Regions from separate parts of the Cryobacterium sp. TMT2-15-1 genome, predicted to be linked through region 1. Evidence: predicted binding sites of a transcription regulator. Region 1 holds the regulator's gene; the other holds the start of a gene.
The links. Region 1 encodes HspR, which represses chaperone genes until heat shock. Its sites were predicted from a motif close to AAGTTGAGTCNNNNNGACTCAACTT; they were not measured.
Positions count from the first base shown of each region.

Region 2: a site for HspR is predicted at 1,971-1,995, ahead of E3O62_RS09760 (ATP-dependent Clp protease ATP-binding subunit). Genes of this name have one in related genera too.

Region 1 is NZ_SOGD01000004.1:266-4,274, forward strand. It holds gene E3O62_RS00340 (class I SAM-dependent methyltransferase) at 212-1,348, opposite strand; gene E3O62_RS00345 (heat shock protein transcriptional repressor HspR) at 1,374-1,808, opposite strand; gene E3O62_RS00350 (DnaJ C-terminal domain-containing protein) at 1,811-2,818, opposite strand; gene E3O62_RS00355 (nucleotide exchange factor GrpE) at 2,811-3,431, opposite strand; gene dnaK (molecular chaperone DnaK) at 3,431-4,009, opposite strand, start outside.
Region 2 is NZ_SOGD01000035.1:23,844-27,852, reverse strand. It holds gene E3O62_RS09775 (universal stress protein) at 1-25, opposite strand, end outside; gene E3O62_RS09770 (hypothetical protein) at 115-303, opposite strand; gene E3O62_RS09765 (aminobutyraldehyde dehydrogenase) at 371-1,801, opposite strand; gene E3O62_RS09760 (ATP-dependent Clp protease ATP-binding subunit) at 2,043-4,009, shown strand, end outside.

The DNA of each region.
Region 1 (4,009 bases):
CCCCCTTGCGGAAGGGTATGCGAGAAAAAACTAAAACCTTCGTCCCACTTGAGGCCGGGAAACTCTGCGGCTTTCCGAACCTGTGGGGTGACTAGAGAGACATTACGGTGAATTCTGGGGGTGCGCAACTCCCTCCCGCATCCCGGGCGTGTCGGCTTCGACGCCCTGGCGCAAGCCCCCAAGTGCGGGCCTCACGGCGGTCCGGCGCGTCTCAGCGTCCGGTCGAGACCGTGACGGTGAATTTGGCGTTCCGGCCGACCTGGTGTGTCGGCCCGACCAGTCGCGTCAACGCGGGACGATAACCGAGGTGGGTGTTCCACACGCTCCACAGCTCACCACCGGGCTGCAACACTCGTCCGGCATCCTCGAACAGTTTCAGGGCTATGCCGGCATGGACCGACGAGCCGATATGAAAGGGCGGGTTCAGCACAATCAGTTCGGCCGAGGCATCCGGTTGGCTCTGGAGCGCGTCATCCCGCACGACCGTGACCCGGTCGGCGAGCGCATTGGCCACCATGGTGGCCCGCGCGGAGGCGACGGCCGCGGCCGACTGGTCGGTGGCGATCACCCGTAGGGCGGGACGGCGTCGGGCGAGGGTGGCGGCCAGCACCCCGGTGCCGCAGCCGAGATCGATGGCGCTCCGGGCATCCGTTTTCATGCGATCGAGGAACTCGAGCAGGTAGCGCGTTCCGATATCGACGGTCGCGCCGGCAAACGCGGCCCCGTGGGCGCAGATCGTGAGTCCAAGGTCGGCGTGCTCCACAGAATTCGGCCAGGTGGACACCGTCGGCTCAGTGGCGGAGGCAATCGGGGCCGCTGCCCTGAGTACCCGCGATTTCTGCCGGGCCGACGAAATCTGCAGCTCGCCGAAATGCCGGCGGAGCACCGCGTTCATGGTCGGCGTCATGTGCTTGATGCGTCCGCCGGCGATCACCACCACATCCGGTGCCGCGAAACGACGGATGGCGTCGGCGAACTCATCGAGCGCCGCCAGACTGCGCGGCAGCTGGATCAGTACCACCCGCGCGTCCGCCAGCAGTTCTTCGCCCAGGATGAGGGAGTGGTAGGAATCCGCGAGTCCGGCGTCGGCCGCATTCAGGGCGAGTGCCAACTCCCCGGAGAGGACATCCTGGTGCACCCGGATTCCCCGAGCCCCGGCCAGTGCGGCCGCGCCCAGGGTGAGGGCGCCATAGCGGTCCTCGATCACCACGACCTCACCGGATCCTGCCTCGGCCAGCACGCCGGCCGCCTCGTCGAGGATCAGCCGGTCGCTCGCATCCACGGCGAAGAGATTGTCCGCTTCCACGTCGGGGAAACGTCTCAGGCGGTCAAAGGAAAAATCGGGCATTGCCTCAGGCTAACCCGCAGTGCGGCTACTTCTCGTCGCCGATCGGGCGGGATCCCAGGGGGCGCCAGATCACGATCTGGTTGGACCGGCGCGTGCGCGTACCGGCCCGCATCGAGATGACCTCGCCGGCCGAGCCGGCCGCGAAGACGCGGCGGCCCGGACGGTTGAGCAGTTCATCGGCCAGCGCAGACTCCAATTCGCGCAGCCGCGATTCGAGCGTGCGCACGTGGTCCTCGAGGTCAATGATGCGACGGATGCCTTCCAGGCTCACACCCTCGGCACCAAGCTCCGCGATCTCGCGGAGCTTGGCCACATCCCGCATCGAGTACCGGCGAGACCGACCGGGGGTTCGGTCGGGACTCACCAGTCCCAGGCGATCATATTGGCGCAGCGTTTGCGGGTGCATGCCCGCAAGCTCGGCGGCCATCGAGATCACGAAAACCCGGGTGTTCTCGTCCACCGTCAGTCTCTCGCCTTCGCGAGGAGTTCGTCGCGCGGATTCTCCTTCGGCAGTGCTTCCGCGAAGGCCGCGAGTTTCTCCTCGGCGTCCTTCGACAGATGAGACGGAACGGCAACCTGAACCTCCGCCAGCAGGTCCCCGGTGCCCTTGGGCGTCACGACACCACGCCCCTTGACCCGCAGCACGCGCCCGCTCGGGGTACCCGGGGCGATACGCAGTTTGACCGGCGCTCCGCCCAACGTCGGCACCTCGATAGTGGCGCCGAGCGCGGCCTCGACGAACGTGACCGGCACGGAGACCCGCAGGTTCAGCCCGTCGCGCTCGAAGACCGGGTGCTTGCGCACGTTCACCGTGAGCACGATGTCGCCGGACTCGCCGCCGTCGGGGCTGTACTGCCCCTGGCCGCGGAGTTTGATCTTCTGCCCGTCGGCCACCCCGGCCGGGATCTTCACCTTGATGGCGCGGCCATCCTGCGTTTGCAGGGTGATCTGGTCACCGTGCGTGGCCGTGATGAAGTCGACCGTGGTCGACGCGATCACGTCGCGGCCGCGAGTCGGCCCGCCGTAACCGCGGAACCCGCCGCTCGAGGTGCCGAAACCGCCACCACCCTGACCGCGGCCGAACATGCCGCCGAGGAGGTCGTCGAAACCGCCCTGCTCATAGGAGTAGCCGGGCTGTTGTTGCCGCGCGCCCCCACCGAACATGCCGCCGAAGACATCGTCGAAGCCTCCGGCCTGCCCGCCGCCGGGGCGCGGGGCGGTGAAGCGGGCTCCACCGCCCATCGCGCGCACGGCATCGTATTCCTTGCGTTGGGCAGGGTCACCGATCACCGAGTGTGCCTCGCTGATCTCCTTGAACGTCGCCTCGGCCGCAGGGTTGCCCGGATTGGAGTCCGGGTGGTACGTGCGGGCGAGCTTGCGATAGGCCTTCTTCAGCTCGGCCGGGGTGACGTCCTTTGACACACCCAGGACCTTGTAGAAGTCCTTATCGAACCAGTCCTGGCTAGCCATCGCTCGGTACCTGCACGACGACCTTGGCCACGCGCAGGAGCGACGAGCCGAGGAAGTAACCGGTCTCGATCACGTCACCGACTGTCTCCGACTCGATGCCCGCGGTGGGCAGCTGGAAGATCGCCTCGTGGATGGTCGGATCGAACGGTTCGCCGACCGTGCCGAAGGACTTCACGCCCAGGCGCTCGACGCTCCCCCGGAGTTTTGCGGCGATCGTGCTGAACCCCGAGTCTTCGACCAGGTCGCCGTGCTTCTCAGCGCGGTCGAGATCGTCGAGCACGGGAATCAGGCCCTTGACGACATCCACGGTGACGCGCTCACGCTCGACCTCGCGGTTGGCCTCGGTGCGGCGCCGGTAGTTGGCGTACTCCGCGGTGACCCGCTTGAGGTCGGCGAGGTGCTCGCTCGTGGGCTCGTCGACTTCCCGCGTGGCGGCATCCAGGATGTCTTGGACCGTCAGCTCGTCCTCTTCGATACCCTCGGCGGACGCCTCGTCGATGTCCTCGACACTCACACCTTCGGATTCCGTCTCGGCGTCGGCCCCGGGGGCACCCTCAGCGGATGCCCCCTCGTCGAACGGCTCGTCGCCAGGACGCTTGTTGTCGTCTGCCATTACTTCTTGGCCTCGTCTTCGTCGTCGACGACCTCGGCGTCAACCACGTCTTCGTCAGAGCCGGCCGCGTCGGCGGTCGGCTCGGAGTCGCTCGGGGCACCGGCCGCGGCATCCGCCTGGCTGGTCTTGTAGATGGCCTCGCCGAGCTTGCCCTGGCTCTCGTTGAGCTTGTCGAAGGCCGTCTTCACGGCCGCATCGTCGTCGCCGACGAGAGCGGCCTTGAGTGCGTCGACGTCGGCCTGAACCTCGGACTTCACGTCCTCGGGCAGCTTCTCGTCGTTCTCCTTGATCAGCTTCTCGATCGAGTACGCGAGCTGCTCCGCCGTGTTGCGGGTCTCGGCTGCCTCGCGACGGCGCTTGTCCTCGGCGGCGTGCTCTTCGCCCTCGCGCACCATGCGCTCGATGTCTTCCTTAGCGAGCGAGGATCCGCCCGTGATGGTCATCGACTGCTCCTTGCCGGTGCCCTTGTCCTTGGCGGACACGTGCACGATGCCGTTGGCGTCGAGATCGAAGGTGACCTCAACCTGCGGGATGCCGCGCGGGGCCGGCGCGATACCGGTCAGCTCGAACGTGCCGAG
Region 2 (4,009 bases), on a different contig from region 1:
CGACGTAGTTGGCTACTCGGGTCACGCTGGTTTCTCCCTCGGTTCGCGACGGGTGTCGCACTCAGTGGTCATGGTGGTGTGGATTATGGGCGGGCGGGCTGGTCATGTTCATGGTCATGCCCGGCGTGCTCGCCCGGCGCACACCCGGAGCGACCAGCTCCGCCACTCGACCAGGTTGCCGTCGAGCGTGAAGCTCGGGCCGTCGGGCTGCCCGATGTCGAGCGGGGCGCTCCGGGGCGGCTCGACCAGCTCGATCGAGGTGAACTCAGCGGCGGAGAGCGGGTCGAGCGGATGGAAAGTCATCGAGGGGCCTCTGTTCTCGTAGGCGGTGGTCGAGCCTGGCGGTGCTCGAGCCCGTCGAGACCCGTGTTTATTCCAGCGCGCTCATCACGTGCTTGATCCGGGTGTAGTCCTCGACACCGTACATCGACAGGTCTTTGCCGTATCCGGACTGCTTGAAACCGCCGTGTGGCATCTCGGCGGTCAGCAGGAGGTGGGTGTTGATCCACACCGCGCCGAAGTCGAGGTCGCGGGAGACCCGCATGGCCGTGGCGTGGTCGAGGGTCCACACGCTGGAGGCGAGTGCGTAGTTGACATCGTTCGCGAGCGTGACCGCGTGCTCCTCCGACGTGAAGGGCTGCACCGTGATCACCGGGCCGAACGTTTCCTCCTGCACGATCGCATCCGTTTGGCGCACCTGCGTGACGACCGTGGGCTCGAAAAAAAAGCCCTCGGTGCCGACCTGGTGTCCGCCGGTGGCAATGACAGCGTGGTCGGGCAGGGCCGCGACCTTGCGCGCGACGTCGTCGAAGTGGTTGACGTTGTTGAGCGGCCCGAAGTAGTTGTCGGCGTCGTCGGCCGACCCGGTAGTGCGGCTGCGCGCCTCGGCGACGAGTGCGTCGACGAACTCGTCATGGATGGACTCGTGCACGAGCACTCGCGTGATGGCCGTGCAGTCCTGCCCGGCGTTATAGAAGGAGAAGTCGGCGATGGCGGCGGCGGTCTTGCTGACGTCGACGCCGGCGAAGACCAGGGCCGGCGCCTTGCCGCCGAGCTCGAGATGTGCCCGCTTGAGCGTCTTCGCGGCGCCGGCGGCGACGGCCATACCGGCCCGCACGCTGCCGGTGATCGAGACCAGGCCGGGCACCGGATGCTCGACGATCGCGGCCCCGGTGCCGCCGTTGCCGAGCACGATGTTCATCACGCCGTCGGGGAGGATGCCTTGGCTGATCCGGGCGAGTTCGAGGGTCGACTCCGGGGTGGTGTCGCTGGGCTTCAGCACGAGGGTGTTGCCGGCCGCCAGCGCGGGGCCGATCTTCCAGATGGCCATCAGGAAGGGGAAGTTCCACGGGGTGACCTGCCCGATCACGCCGATCGGTTCGCGGCGTACCCAGGAGGTCATGCCGGGTAGATATTCACCGGCGGACTTGCCCTCGAGCAGTCGGGCGGCACCGGCAAAGAAGCGCAGCTGATCGGCGCCGGCCGCGACCTCGTCGACGGCGATCGTGGCGCGGGGCTGGCCCGTATTGCGGTGCTGGGCCTCCACGATGGCGTCACTCTCGGCGTCGATCGCGTCGGCGAGGCGCAGCAGCGCGCGCTGCCGCTCGGCGGGAGTGGTGCGGCCCCAGGTGTGGAAGGCGGTCTTCGCGGCGGTCATCGCGTCGTCGACGTCGGCCGCGGTGGAGACCGGGGCCCGGGCGACCCGGCGCCCCGTTGTGGGATCGACGATGTCGAGCAGCTCGGTGCCGGAGGGAGTGACGAAGCGGCCGTTGATGAAGTTATTAAGGGTGGGCGTGGCCACGGGCCTGATCCTCTGCGCTGAGTGTAGAAACGGGTCTTTTGTTCGGTAAGTATGGCATCCGACGAAGGAATTCGGATACCCCGGACCAGAACTGGGTCGTGTTGATACCGCCGCCGCAGCACCACCGAGTTGTCTCCGGACCGCTGGCGCGTTTTCTCAATGTCCCGTAAACTTGAGTCCAACAGGCTCAGCTTTTTATCGACCTGCGGCGAGAGCGGCGGGCCCGAGAGAGGATCTTCCGATGCAAGCAGGTCAGCAACCTCCCCAGGAAGAAGCGAAGACGGCGCTGGAGCAGTACGGCGTCAACCTCACCGAGATCGCCCAGAGCGGCAAGCTTGACCCGGTGATCGGGCGGGACGCGGAGATTCGGCGGGTCAGTCAGGTGCTCACCCGCCGCACCAAGAACAACCCGGTGCTGATCGGTGAACCGGGAGTGGGCAAGACCGCCGTTGTGGAGGGGCTGGCCCAGCGCATCGTGGCCGGCGATGTGGCCGACTCCCTCAAGGGCAAGCAGCTGGTCTCCCTCGACCTGGCGGCCCTGGTGGCGGGGGCCAAGTACCGCGGCGAGTTCGAGGAGCGGCTCAAGGCCGTGCTCAAGGAGATAAACGACGCGCAGGGGCAGATCATTACCTTCGTCGACGAGCTGCACACCCTGATGGGTGCCGGCGGCGGCGAAGGGTCCGTGGCGGCCTCCAACATGCTCAAGCCCATGCTCGCCCGCGGCGAGCTGCGCCTGATCGGTGCGACCACGCTCAACGAGTACCGCGAATTCATCGAGAAGGATGCCGCCCTCGAGCGCCGGTTCCAACCGGTGCTGGTCGACGAGCCCAGTGTGGAAGACACCGTGGCCATCCTGCGCGGGCTCAAGGAGCGCTACGAGGCCCACCATAAGGTGTCGATCGCGGACTCGGCGCTGGTGGCCGCGGCATCCCTCTCCAACCGGTACATCACTGCCCGCCAGCTGCCGGACAAGGCCATCGACCTGATCGACGAGGCGGCCAGCCGACTGCGGATGGAGATCGACTCCGCTCCCGTGGAAATCGACGAACTGCGTCGCAGAGTGCAGAGGCTGGAGTTGGAAGAGCTCGCGCTGAAAAAGGAGAAGGACGACGCCTCTAAGGCTCGCCTGGGGAAATTGCGTGCTGACCTTGCTGAATACACGGTGGCCCTTGCTGAACTGCAGGACCGCTGGGACAAGGAGCGTTCCTCGCTCAACCGCATCGGCGATCTGAGGAAGCGCCTGGTGAGCACCCGCAGCCAGGCCGAGGTGGCCGAGCGCGAAGGCAACCTGGAGAAAGCGTCCAGGCTGCTCTACGGCGAGATTCCGGTGATCGATCGGGAACTCGCCGAGGCGGAGCAGACCGAGCAGGATGGGCCGCGGATGGTCGGTGACCAGGTCACCGCGGAGGACATCGCCGCCGTGGTCGCGATGTGGACCGGCATTCCGGTAGGGCGGCTGCTGCAGGGCGAAACGGAGAAGCTGCTGAACCTCGAGGGTGAGCTCGGGCACCGCCTGGTCGGGCAGAGGCAGGCCGTGCGCGCGGTCGCCGACGCCGTGCGCCGCAGCCGGGCCGGCATCTCCGACCCGGACCGGCCGACCGGTTCGTTCCTCTTCCTCGGGCCGACCGGCGTGGGCAAGACGGAGCTGGCGAAGGCGCTCGCCGAGTTCCTCTTCGACGACGAAAAGGCGATGGTGCGCATCGACATGAGCGAGTACGGGGAAAAGTTCTCCGTGTCCCGTCTGGTCGGGGCTCCTCCCGGCTATATCGGCTACGAGCAGGGCGGGCAGCTGACCGAGGCCGTGCGCCGCCGCCCGTATTCGGTGATTTTGTTCGACGAGGTGGAGAAGGCGCATCCGGAGGTCTTCGACGTCTTGCTGCAGGTGCTCGACGACGGCCGGCTCACGGATGGCCAGGGCCGCACCGTGGACTTCCGCAACACGATCCTGGTGCTGACCTCGAACCTCGGGTCGGCGTTCCTGATTGACCCGCTGCTCAGCCGGGACGAGAAGGAGGCGGCCGTGCAGGCACTCGTGCGCAAGACGTTCAAGCCCGAGTTCGTCAACCGTCTCGACGACATCGTCGTGTTCGAATCGTTGTCGATGGAGGACCTCGGCCAGATCGTCGGGCTGCTTGTCGACCGGCTGGAGAAGCGGCTGATCGAGCGCCGGCTCGAGCTGGGCGTGACCCCGGATGCCCGCACGTGGCT